4 regions of the Roseburia sp. AM51-8 genome follow, and region 3 is predicted to be linked to each of the others. Evidence: predicted binding sites of a transcription regulator. Region 3 holds the regulator's gene; each other region holds the start of a gene.
What was found. Region 3 encodes Rex, which represses fermentation and respiration genes when NADH is low (regulators of the CRP and FNR family bind a similar motif). Its sites were predicted from a motif close to ATTGTTAANTANTTAACAAT; they were not measured.
Positions count from the first base shown of each region.

Region 1 (2,207 bases), on a different contig from region 3:
CTCTTGCAACTGCGATTGACTGTGCTGCAAATGCTTCGTTTGCTTCGATCAGATCCATATCATCAATGGTAAGTCCTGTCTTAGCAAGAACTTTCTTTGTAGAAGCAACAGGGCCAACACCCATGATCTCCGGCGCAACACCGCCAAGTGCTCCTGCAACCCACGTAGCCATTGGTGTAACACCAAGTTCTTTTGCTTTTTCCTCGCTCATAACAACGATTGCTGCTGCACCATCGTTGATACCGGAAGCATTACCTGCTGTAACAAGTCCGCCTTCCTTACCTGAGCAGCAACGCAACTTAGAAAGTGATTCCGGTGTTGTACCAGGTCTTGGACCTTCATCCTTAACGAAATCAACCATTTCCTTCTTAACCTTAACCGGTACAGGAACGATCTCGTCATCAAACTTGCCCTCTGCGATAGCCTTTTCACATTTCTGCTGGCTGTTTGCTGAGAATGCATCAAGTTCTTCTCTTGTAATGCCATATTTATCACAAACGTTCTCTGCTGTGATCATCATATGATAATGATTGAATGCATCTGTCAAAGCATCATTTACCATAGTATCAATGATCGTTGCATTGTTCATACGATATCCGAAACGAGCCTTTGTCATAGCGTAAGGAGCCATTGACATATTCTCCATACCACCTGCTACAACGATATCAGCCTCTCCTGCCATGATCATGGTTGCTGCATCATTTACACATTTCAGACCGGATCCGCAAACAACGTTGATCGTGATTGCCGGAACCTCGATCGGAAGTCCTGCCTTGATCGCTGCCTGACGTGCTACGTTCTGCCCCTGTGCAGCCTGGATAACACATCCCATCTTAACTTCGTCTACCATCTCTGGTTTTACACCTGCACGATTTAATGCTTCCTTAATAACAATAGCACCAAGATCTGCTGCTGGTGTGTTGCTGAGTGCTCCCCCCATTTTTCCGATTGCAGTACGACATGCACCTGCTAAAACGACTTTCTTTCCCATGTTCTTTCTCCTTTTTATTTCTTATTTGCTGCTTTTCTTTTTTTACCATTCGTTATTTTTTTAACAAGCGAAAGTAAAAAAAAGAAAACAGCGTTTCCGCATGAACTTATAGTAGCACAAAATTATTCTTCATGCAAGCCAACTTTTTTACACTTGCGGCTTGCAAAATAAAATTGTCAGAATATTCACAAGTTTTTCGCCACATACTTTTTTGACCTGTTTCTTATCTTTGTTAAAAAATTATCAATATATGGGGGTTTGGGAAATTGGGTAGTTATTTGTAATGGTGAAATCAGGGGTTGAATTGTGTTTGCGCAAGACATAATTTGCAGAATTTTCAGAATTTTTATCTTTAATTTTTTTATGTGATTATGGCAAAAAATAAAAAGAACCGCCGACAAGGATATGATACCTCCAAAGTAGACAGGTTAAATAACCAAAATCTGCTTTGGAGGTATCATATCCTTGTCGGCGGTTCTTTTCATCTAATATCTAATTTGCTCCCCAATTTCTAAAGAACGCATGATTTCCAATCATAGTATATCCCGTGATGCCGTAATAATCAGCCCACTTCTTGGTCATGAAAAAGAGCCAGTCGCCCGACCGGTAGCCATTCAAAACCTGTCTGGCGGCATTGGTGCAGGATTCATTCGGTCCACGCTCCAGGATCAGGGCTAGATGCCCGTCTCGTACCGGCTGGAACTGGTTGGTCTGATAAATGACCCCCGATAAGGTATTCGGGAACAGGGAACTCTTGACTCGGTTCATAATAACGGTTCCGACTGCCAACTGTCCTGCATAGGACTCGCCTCCGGCTTCTGCCTGGATGATCGCAGCCATCAGTTTCAAGTCAGCATCCGAATAAGAGATCGAGCCACCGGTATTTTCCGTAGGAATCTGCGGTGTATTGCCCGCAGCTCCTGCATTACCTGCATCGGATCCATCACTGCCGTCTCCACCTGTAGCTCCCCCTTGCTGCTGTTGTTGCTGTTGCTGCTGCAGGATCTGCTGTGCCAGGGCTGCCTGCGCTGCTGCTGCCTCTCCCTCTAATGCTGTCTCATTGTCCCGGAACTCTTGGATCTTGGCATTGTATTCTTCCACGGACATCTGTGCCGCTGACACCTCGCCCTTCTTGGCACTGTAGGCATTGCCGGCATCATTGACCAGATCGTCAAGTTCATCCTGCTTTGCAGAAAGCGTATCATTATAGGCAGAA
Region 1 is NZ_QUEY01000003.1:10,184-12,390, forward strand. Features, by position in the region: gene DW996_RS06995 (acetyl-CoA C-acetyltransferase) at 1-991, opposite strand, end outside; gene DW996_RS07005 (cell wall hydrolase) at 1,484-2,207, opposite strand, start outside.
Region 1: the regulator Rex is predicted to act here: its motif matches at 1,220-1,239, upstream of DW996_RS06995 (acetyl-CoA C-acetyltransferase).

Region 2 (2,207 bases), 290 kb from region 3:
GAGAATGTAGGAGTAGGCTCTGTGATACCACGCTCTGTACCGGCAAGTTTTGCAGTAAATCCTGATAAGAAGTAGTACTGTGTCTGCTCCGGAGTCAGGATAGATACTGGAGGAAGTACGCCAAATGCATCTGCTGACAGGAAGATAACATTCTTTGCTGCAGGAGCAGAAGAGATAGGACGTACAATGTTCTCAATGTGGTTGATCGGATAAGAAACACGAGTGTTCTCTGTAACGCTCTTGTCTGCGAAATCGATCTTTCCATCCGCATCCAGTGTTACGTTCTCAAGAAGAGCGTTACGCTTGATCGCATTGTAGATGTCCGGCTCAGATTCCTTGTCGAGGTTGATAACTTTTGCATAGCATCCGCCTTCAAAGTTGAATACACCGTTGTCATCCCAACCGTGCTCATCATCACCGATCAAAAGACGCTTAGGATCGGTAGAAAGTGTTGTCTTACCTGTTCCGGAAAGACCGAAGAAGATAGCAGTGTTTTCACCATTTAAGTCGGTGTTTGCTGAGCAATGCATAGAAGCCATGCCCTTAAGTGGAAGATAGTAGTTCATCATAGAGAACATACCCTTCTTCATTTCTCCGCCGTACCATGTGTTGATGATAACCTGCTCACGGCTTGTGATGTTGAAGGCTACACATGTCTCAGAGTTGAGTCCTAATTCTTTGTAGTTTGTAACCTTAGCCTTAGAAGCGTTGTAAACAACGAAATCAGGCTCGAAGTTTTCTAATTCTTCAGCGGTTGGCTTGATGAACATATTTGTAACAAAGTGAGCCTGCCAAGCAACCTCAACGATGAAACGGATAGCCATACGGGTGTCCTTGTTGGCACCGCAGAATGCATCTACAACAAATAATCTCTTGTTGCAAAGTTCCTTCTTAGCGATATCTTTAACAGCTTCCCATGTCTTTTCGTCCATTGGATGGTTGTCGTTCTTGTACTCATCGCTTGTCCACCATACAGTGTCCTTAGAGTTCTCATCAACAACGATATATTTGTCTTTAGGAGAACGTCCGGTGTAAACACCTGTCATTACGTTTACAGCGCCAAGTTCGCTGACCTGACCCTTTTCGTAACCTTCCAATTCCGGCTTGGTCTCTTCTTTGAATAATTCTTCATAAGAAGGGTTGTGAACGATTTCTGTGGTTCCGGAAATACCATACTTGCTTAAATTGATTTCTGCCATTTCTTTTAACCTCTTTTCTGTATGATTTGAAAATAGTAGATGTACTTTGTTAAAAAATAGACATTTCAAAGTACCCTCATCATATTATACAATAATCCCTCACAAAATCAAGAAAAATGCACGTAAAAAACAATCTGTTTTTACGTGCAGATGCTTAAAGAGAATGGAAACCCTTTCCAAATACTTCACTGGTGCTGGAAACAGACACAAATGCCTGCAGATCCTGATCGTGGATGAAATTTCGCAGTTCCACAGCCTGGGTGCGGGAGAGGGAAGTAAAGATGATATATTTTTTTCCATTGGTATAAGCACCGACGCCTTCTGTGATGGTGGCACTGCGGTTGAGTTTAGCGGTGATGAAACTACAGATCGGCTCCTTGTCATCACAGACGATGGTAATGGATTTGCGCAGGTTGATCGTGGTGATGATGTCATCGATCATGAAGGACTTGACGGCAAGACCGACAAAAGAGTAAAGGGCGGTCTTTAGATCAAAGACAAAGCAGGCAACCAGGATCATGGCGAGGTCTGTGGCAAAAAGGGCGATACCGATGTCTTTCATATTGGTATACTTTTTCAAAAGCATGGCGATCACATCCGTTCCACCGCTGGAAGCGCCGATATTAAAGAGAAGGGCAGATGCGATGGCGGGAAGGGCAATGGCAAAGATCAGATCCAGCATAGGCTCATTGGATAAGGGCTTTGTCAGAGGCATCCATTTTTCAAAAAAGACCAATAAGACGGATAAGAGCATACTGGCATAGGTCGTCTTTAGGGCAAAGGATTTTCCCAAAAAGATAAAGCCGATGACTAACAGGATGGTATTGGCGATAAAGGTAAAATTGGATGCGCTGATGGGCGTGACCTTGGCGACCACGGTAGCAAAACCTGTGATACCGCCAAAACAGAAATTGTCCGGGAATTTAAAAAAGTAAACGCCGACCGCCATGATAAAGGTACTCAGGGTGATCATGATAAGGCTTTGTATTTTGTGTTTCATGGTAAATC
Region 2 is NZ_QUEY01000001.1:316,183-318,389, forward strand. Features, by position in the region: gene pckA (phosphoenolpyruvate carboxykinase (ATP)) at 1-1,199, opposite strand, end outside; gene DW996_RS01595 (YitT family protein) at 1,354-2,199, opposite strand.
Region 2: the regulator Rex is predicted to act here: its motif matches at 1,245-1,264, upstream of pckA (phosphoenolpyruvate carboxykinase (ATP)).

Region 3 (2,207 bases):
TTGACCTCTTGCAAAAGTGCAGGATAGTCACCGCCCAATTCTCTGGAAAGCCCGATACCAAACAGGGCATCCACGATCACCTGGGCGTCTGCAAGTGTATCCGTAGAACTAGACAATTCCATGCCATACTGCCGACAGATCTTTTGCTGCGCCATGTTTTCCGGCGAAGCTTGGAAAAATCGCCCACCAGGAATACCGACACCTGCCCCCCCTCTAAGTATAAAAGCCTTGCAATGGCGAGTCCATCCCCACCATTGTTGCCACTTCCACATAGTATGACGATCTTCTTTTGCCACAAATCTCTTTCATGCAAAAATGAAACAACCGATAACGCGGCTCTCTCCATCAGCACCATGGAAGGCAGACCATAATGCTCGATCGTGCGGCTATCGCATTGTTTCATTTCGCGACTGTTTAAAATATATTTCATACGTCTCCTTTTTGTACATCTTTTGATAACTGTTTGTCCTGGGTCGTATCACCGGACGGGCGATCCTCTCCTGTGATCAGATCCACATCATCATTTTGCACATCAAAAAGATTGATGATATCTTTTCCAAATATATCATGCATATATGCATAGATTTCTTTATTGTTGATCTCCCGATTCTGTTTGCGGATGATGTTCTTTTTTAATTCTACCCGGACCTTTTTGATCCATTCCGCAATCTCCTCGGCTTCTTTGCAATTGGTGCGCAGACGATCATAACAAAAGGTCATGGTCTCCATCATCAGCGCGTCATTGCAGGTCTGTATCTCCTTTGGGATCTCCAAAAGGGCATCCTCGTTGGCTGCGATCTTTTCCTTGACTTCCTCGATCAGCCGTTTGTTCTCGTCCATCTGCCGGCTGTGCGTCTCCTTGTCCTCCTCTGCGTCCATATGCTCTACGATATTCTGCATAAGGGATGACTTGACCTTCTTTAAATCCTTTAACTCCTGCGTCAGGCGTCCCTGCCGCTCCAAGATCTCCTTCAACTGGCTTTCCAGTTCCTGCACCTCTTTGGGCTTGCCATCTAAGGCAAAAAGCCGGTGCCATTTCTGGTCCAAGACCAGAATGGGTATTTTTGTTTTCGCCAGTGCTTCTGTAAACGCCTGTCGTTCCATACGCTCACCTTCTTTTGAAAACTATTTTTTGTGGTTGGCAATATTGTAAGAAAGCTGCATCAGACTATCGGACAGATGCACATTCTCTACGACCATATCCTCCACATCATCCAGATCGACATGGGCAAAATTCCAGATGGCATGTACGCCCAGGGAAGATAACTGTGCCGCGGTCGCTTCTGCATTCTGCTTTGGCAGGGTCAGTGCCGCAATATCCACACGTGTTGTCTTTACAAATTCTGGTAATTCCTCCAACATACGGATTGGGATATCTCTTACCTCTTTCCCCTTCAATGCCGGATTGACATCAAACAGACCGACGATCTTGAAACCTAATTTTTCAAACTTAACATAATTGGCGATTGCCTGCCCCAAGTTACCGATACCGATCACGATCACATTGTGTGTCTCATTCAATCCTAGGATCTTGCCGATTTCATCATATAAGTACTGAACATTATAGCCATAGCCCTGCTGACCGAAACCACCAAAATTGTTGAGATCCTGCCGGATCTGGGATGCCGTCACATGCATACAACTGCTGAGTTCGTTGGACGAAATGCGCTCCACTCCTGCATCAAGCAATTCTCCTAAATATCTGTAATATCTTGGCATACGACGAATGACTGCCTGGGATATTTCCTTTTCCACGTTAAATTCCCCCTACTTCCACTGTCAATGATGACATGTATATCATATTTATATAAAAATTATAAATATTTTAAATATATATGTCAAATTTTTAACAGAATCCGCCTATCCTATGCGAAATCATTTGTCAGTGTCTCCGACAATTCTTCCCAACTTTCATAGAGGGCATCCAATTCTTCCTGTAACTTTTCCTGTTTTTGTGATAATTCATTAAGCTTTGCCGAATTTGTCGCCACATCGTCCTTGGCAAATTCTTCCTCGATCTGACGCAGGTCTTCTTCGCAGGCGGCAATGCGGTCTTCCACCTCTGCCAGACGATTTTCTACCTTGCGCTTTTCGCTCTGGATCTTCTTTTGCTGCTTCCAATCCGTCTTTCCTTCAGATTGTCCGGAAATCGATTCTGTATCACCACGCTTTGCGTCTTGTACTGCTTTTTCCTGTGCCATACGCTC
Region 3 is NZ_QUEY01000001.1:601,902-604,108, forward strand. Features, by position in the region: partial or broken gene DW996_RS12970 (NAD(P)H-hydrate epimerase) at 1-430, opposite strand, end outside; gene DW996_RS03035 (hypothetical protein) at 427-1,104, opposite strand; gene DW996_RS03040 (redox-sensing transcriptional repressor Rex) at 1,126-1,755, opposite strand; gene DW996_RS03045 (ABC transporter ATP-binding protein) at 1,866-2,207, opposite strand, start outside.

Region 4 (2,207 bases), on a different contig from region 3:
TAAGTTTTGCTTCCTTGTAGTCATACTTTGTCTCAACGTAAGTAAATCCGTTGATACGGGAAATGATCTGTGCAGCATCTTTTCCAAGACCATTTAAGATAACACGCAGAGGTTTCTGACGAACCTTGTTTGCCTTTTCAGCGATACCGATCGCACCTTCTGCTGCTGCAAATGACTCATGTCCTGCTAAGAAGCAGAAGCACTCTGTCTCTTCCTCTAATAACATCTTTCCAAGGTTACCATGTCCAAGACCTACCTTACGGTGATCTGCTACAGAACCAGGGATACAGAATGCCTGAAGTCCTTCACCGATTGCAGCTGCTGCATCAGCGGCTCTACGGCATCCCTTCTTGATTGCGATCGCTGCACCTACTGTGTATGCCCAGCATGCATTTTCAAAACAGATCGGCTGGATCTTCTTAACCTGCTCATATACATCAAGTCCAGCATCCTTTGTGATCTTCTCAGCTTCTTCGATAGAGCTGATACCATAACTATTTAAAACAGCATTGATCTGGTCAATTCTTCTTTCATATGATTCAAATAAAGCCATCTTCTTACGTCTCCTTTCTACTACTCTACTCTTGGGTCGATGATCTTAACAGCGCCCTGCTCTGGTGTAACACGTCCGTAAGAACCGGAAGCCTTTTCCCAAGCAGTATTTGCGTCATCACCCTTTTTGATGAAGTCTGTCATCTTTCCAAGGGAAACGAACTGGTAACCGATAACTTCGTCGTCAGCATCAAGAGCAATACCTGTAACATAGCCTTCTGCCATTTCCAGATAACGAACACCCTTTGCCTTGGTTGCGTACATAGTACCAACCTGGGAACGAAGACCCTTTCCTAAGTCTTCCAGACCAGCACCGATAGCAAGTCCATCATCAGAGAATGCAGACTGTGTACGTCCGTAAACGATCTGTAAGAATAACTCTCTCATTGCTGTATTGATAGCATCACAAACAAGGTCTGTGTTTAATGCTTCAAGAATTGTCTTGCCCTGCAAGATCTCTGCTGCCATTGCTGCGGAATGTGTCATACCAGAACATCCGATTGTCTCTACCAATGCTTCTTCAATAACACCGTTCTTAACATTCAAAGACAACTTACATGCGCCCTGCTGAGGAGCACACCAGCCCACACCATGTGTAAAGCCTGAAATATCTTCAATCTTCTTAGAATGCACCCATTTTCCTTCTTCAGGAATTGGAGCTGGTTCATGTTTTGCGCCCTTTGCAACAGGACACATGTTTTCAACTTCCTTTGTGTAAATCATTATAAGACTCCTTTCATAATACATAAAGCATGCATCATATGGCTATGCCTTGCTTAGTTAAAAAAATAACTAACACACTCTGCTTATTTTCTCACATTTTCTGCGGTTCGTCTAGACCTTTTTCTCTTTCCGTGCGCTTTCCTACGCTTCTTTTTTTACCACGTGGTCTTTATCTTTAAAAATGGAGTTTGCCGGGATGACTCCGCGTACACAAGATACTGGATAAATATTAGAATGTGAGCATACCACCGTACCCGGATTTAATACACTGTTACATCCAACTTCTACATAATCGCCAAGCATTGCACCGAATTTTTTAAGGCCTGTCGCAATCTCTTCCTTGCTTTCATAGCGGTCTTTTACAACCACAAGTGTCTTATCACTCTTAACATTAGAGGTAATGGAACCAGCCCCCATATGTGAATGGAAACCAAGTACGGAATCTCCAACATAATTATAATGTGGTACCTGAACAACATTAAACAGAATAACATTTTTCAATTCTGTTGAATTCCCTACAACACAGTTCTTACCAACAATAACATTGCCACGGATAAATGCGCCCGGACGTACTTCGGTGTCTTCATCAATGATGAGCGGACCATTTAATGTAGCTGTTGCTGCAATGGATACCGATTTTGCAATCCAGATATTTTCTCCGCGTCGTTCAAAAACTTCCGGATCAAGCTTTGGTCCGATTTCTTTAATGAACTCTCCGATTTTTGGCAATGCCTCCCATGGATAATCCACGGTTTCAAGCAATGGTGCTGCCAATGTCTGTGTCAGGTCATACATGTTTTTTACTTTGCAATGTTCCATTTTCTTTTCCATCCTTTACTATTTTTTATAATATTGTGCTGCTGCACGGTACATTCCCTGCATGGCATATTGATTGTTATTCGCCAGCACACGTGCTGTCTTTTGTTTGATAA
Region 4 is NZ_QUEY01000004.1:57,725-59,931, forward strand. Features, by position in the region: gene DW996_RS09550 (GGGtGRT protein) at 1-553, opposite strand, end outside; gene DW996_RS09555 (iron-sulfur cluster assembly scaffold protein) at 574-1,275, opposite strand; gene DW996_RS09560 (UDP-N-acetylglucosamine pyrophosphorylase) at 1,417-2,094, opposite strand; partial or broken gene DW996_RS09565 (DNA topoisomerase) at 2,113-2,207, opposite strand, start outside.
Region 4: the regulator Rex is predicted to act here: its motif matches at 1,329-1,348, upstream of DW996_RS09555 (iron-sulfur cluster assembly scaffold protein).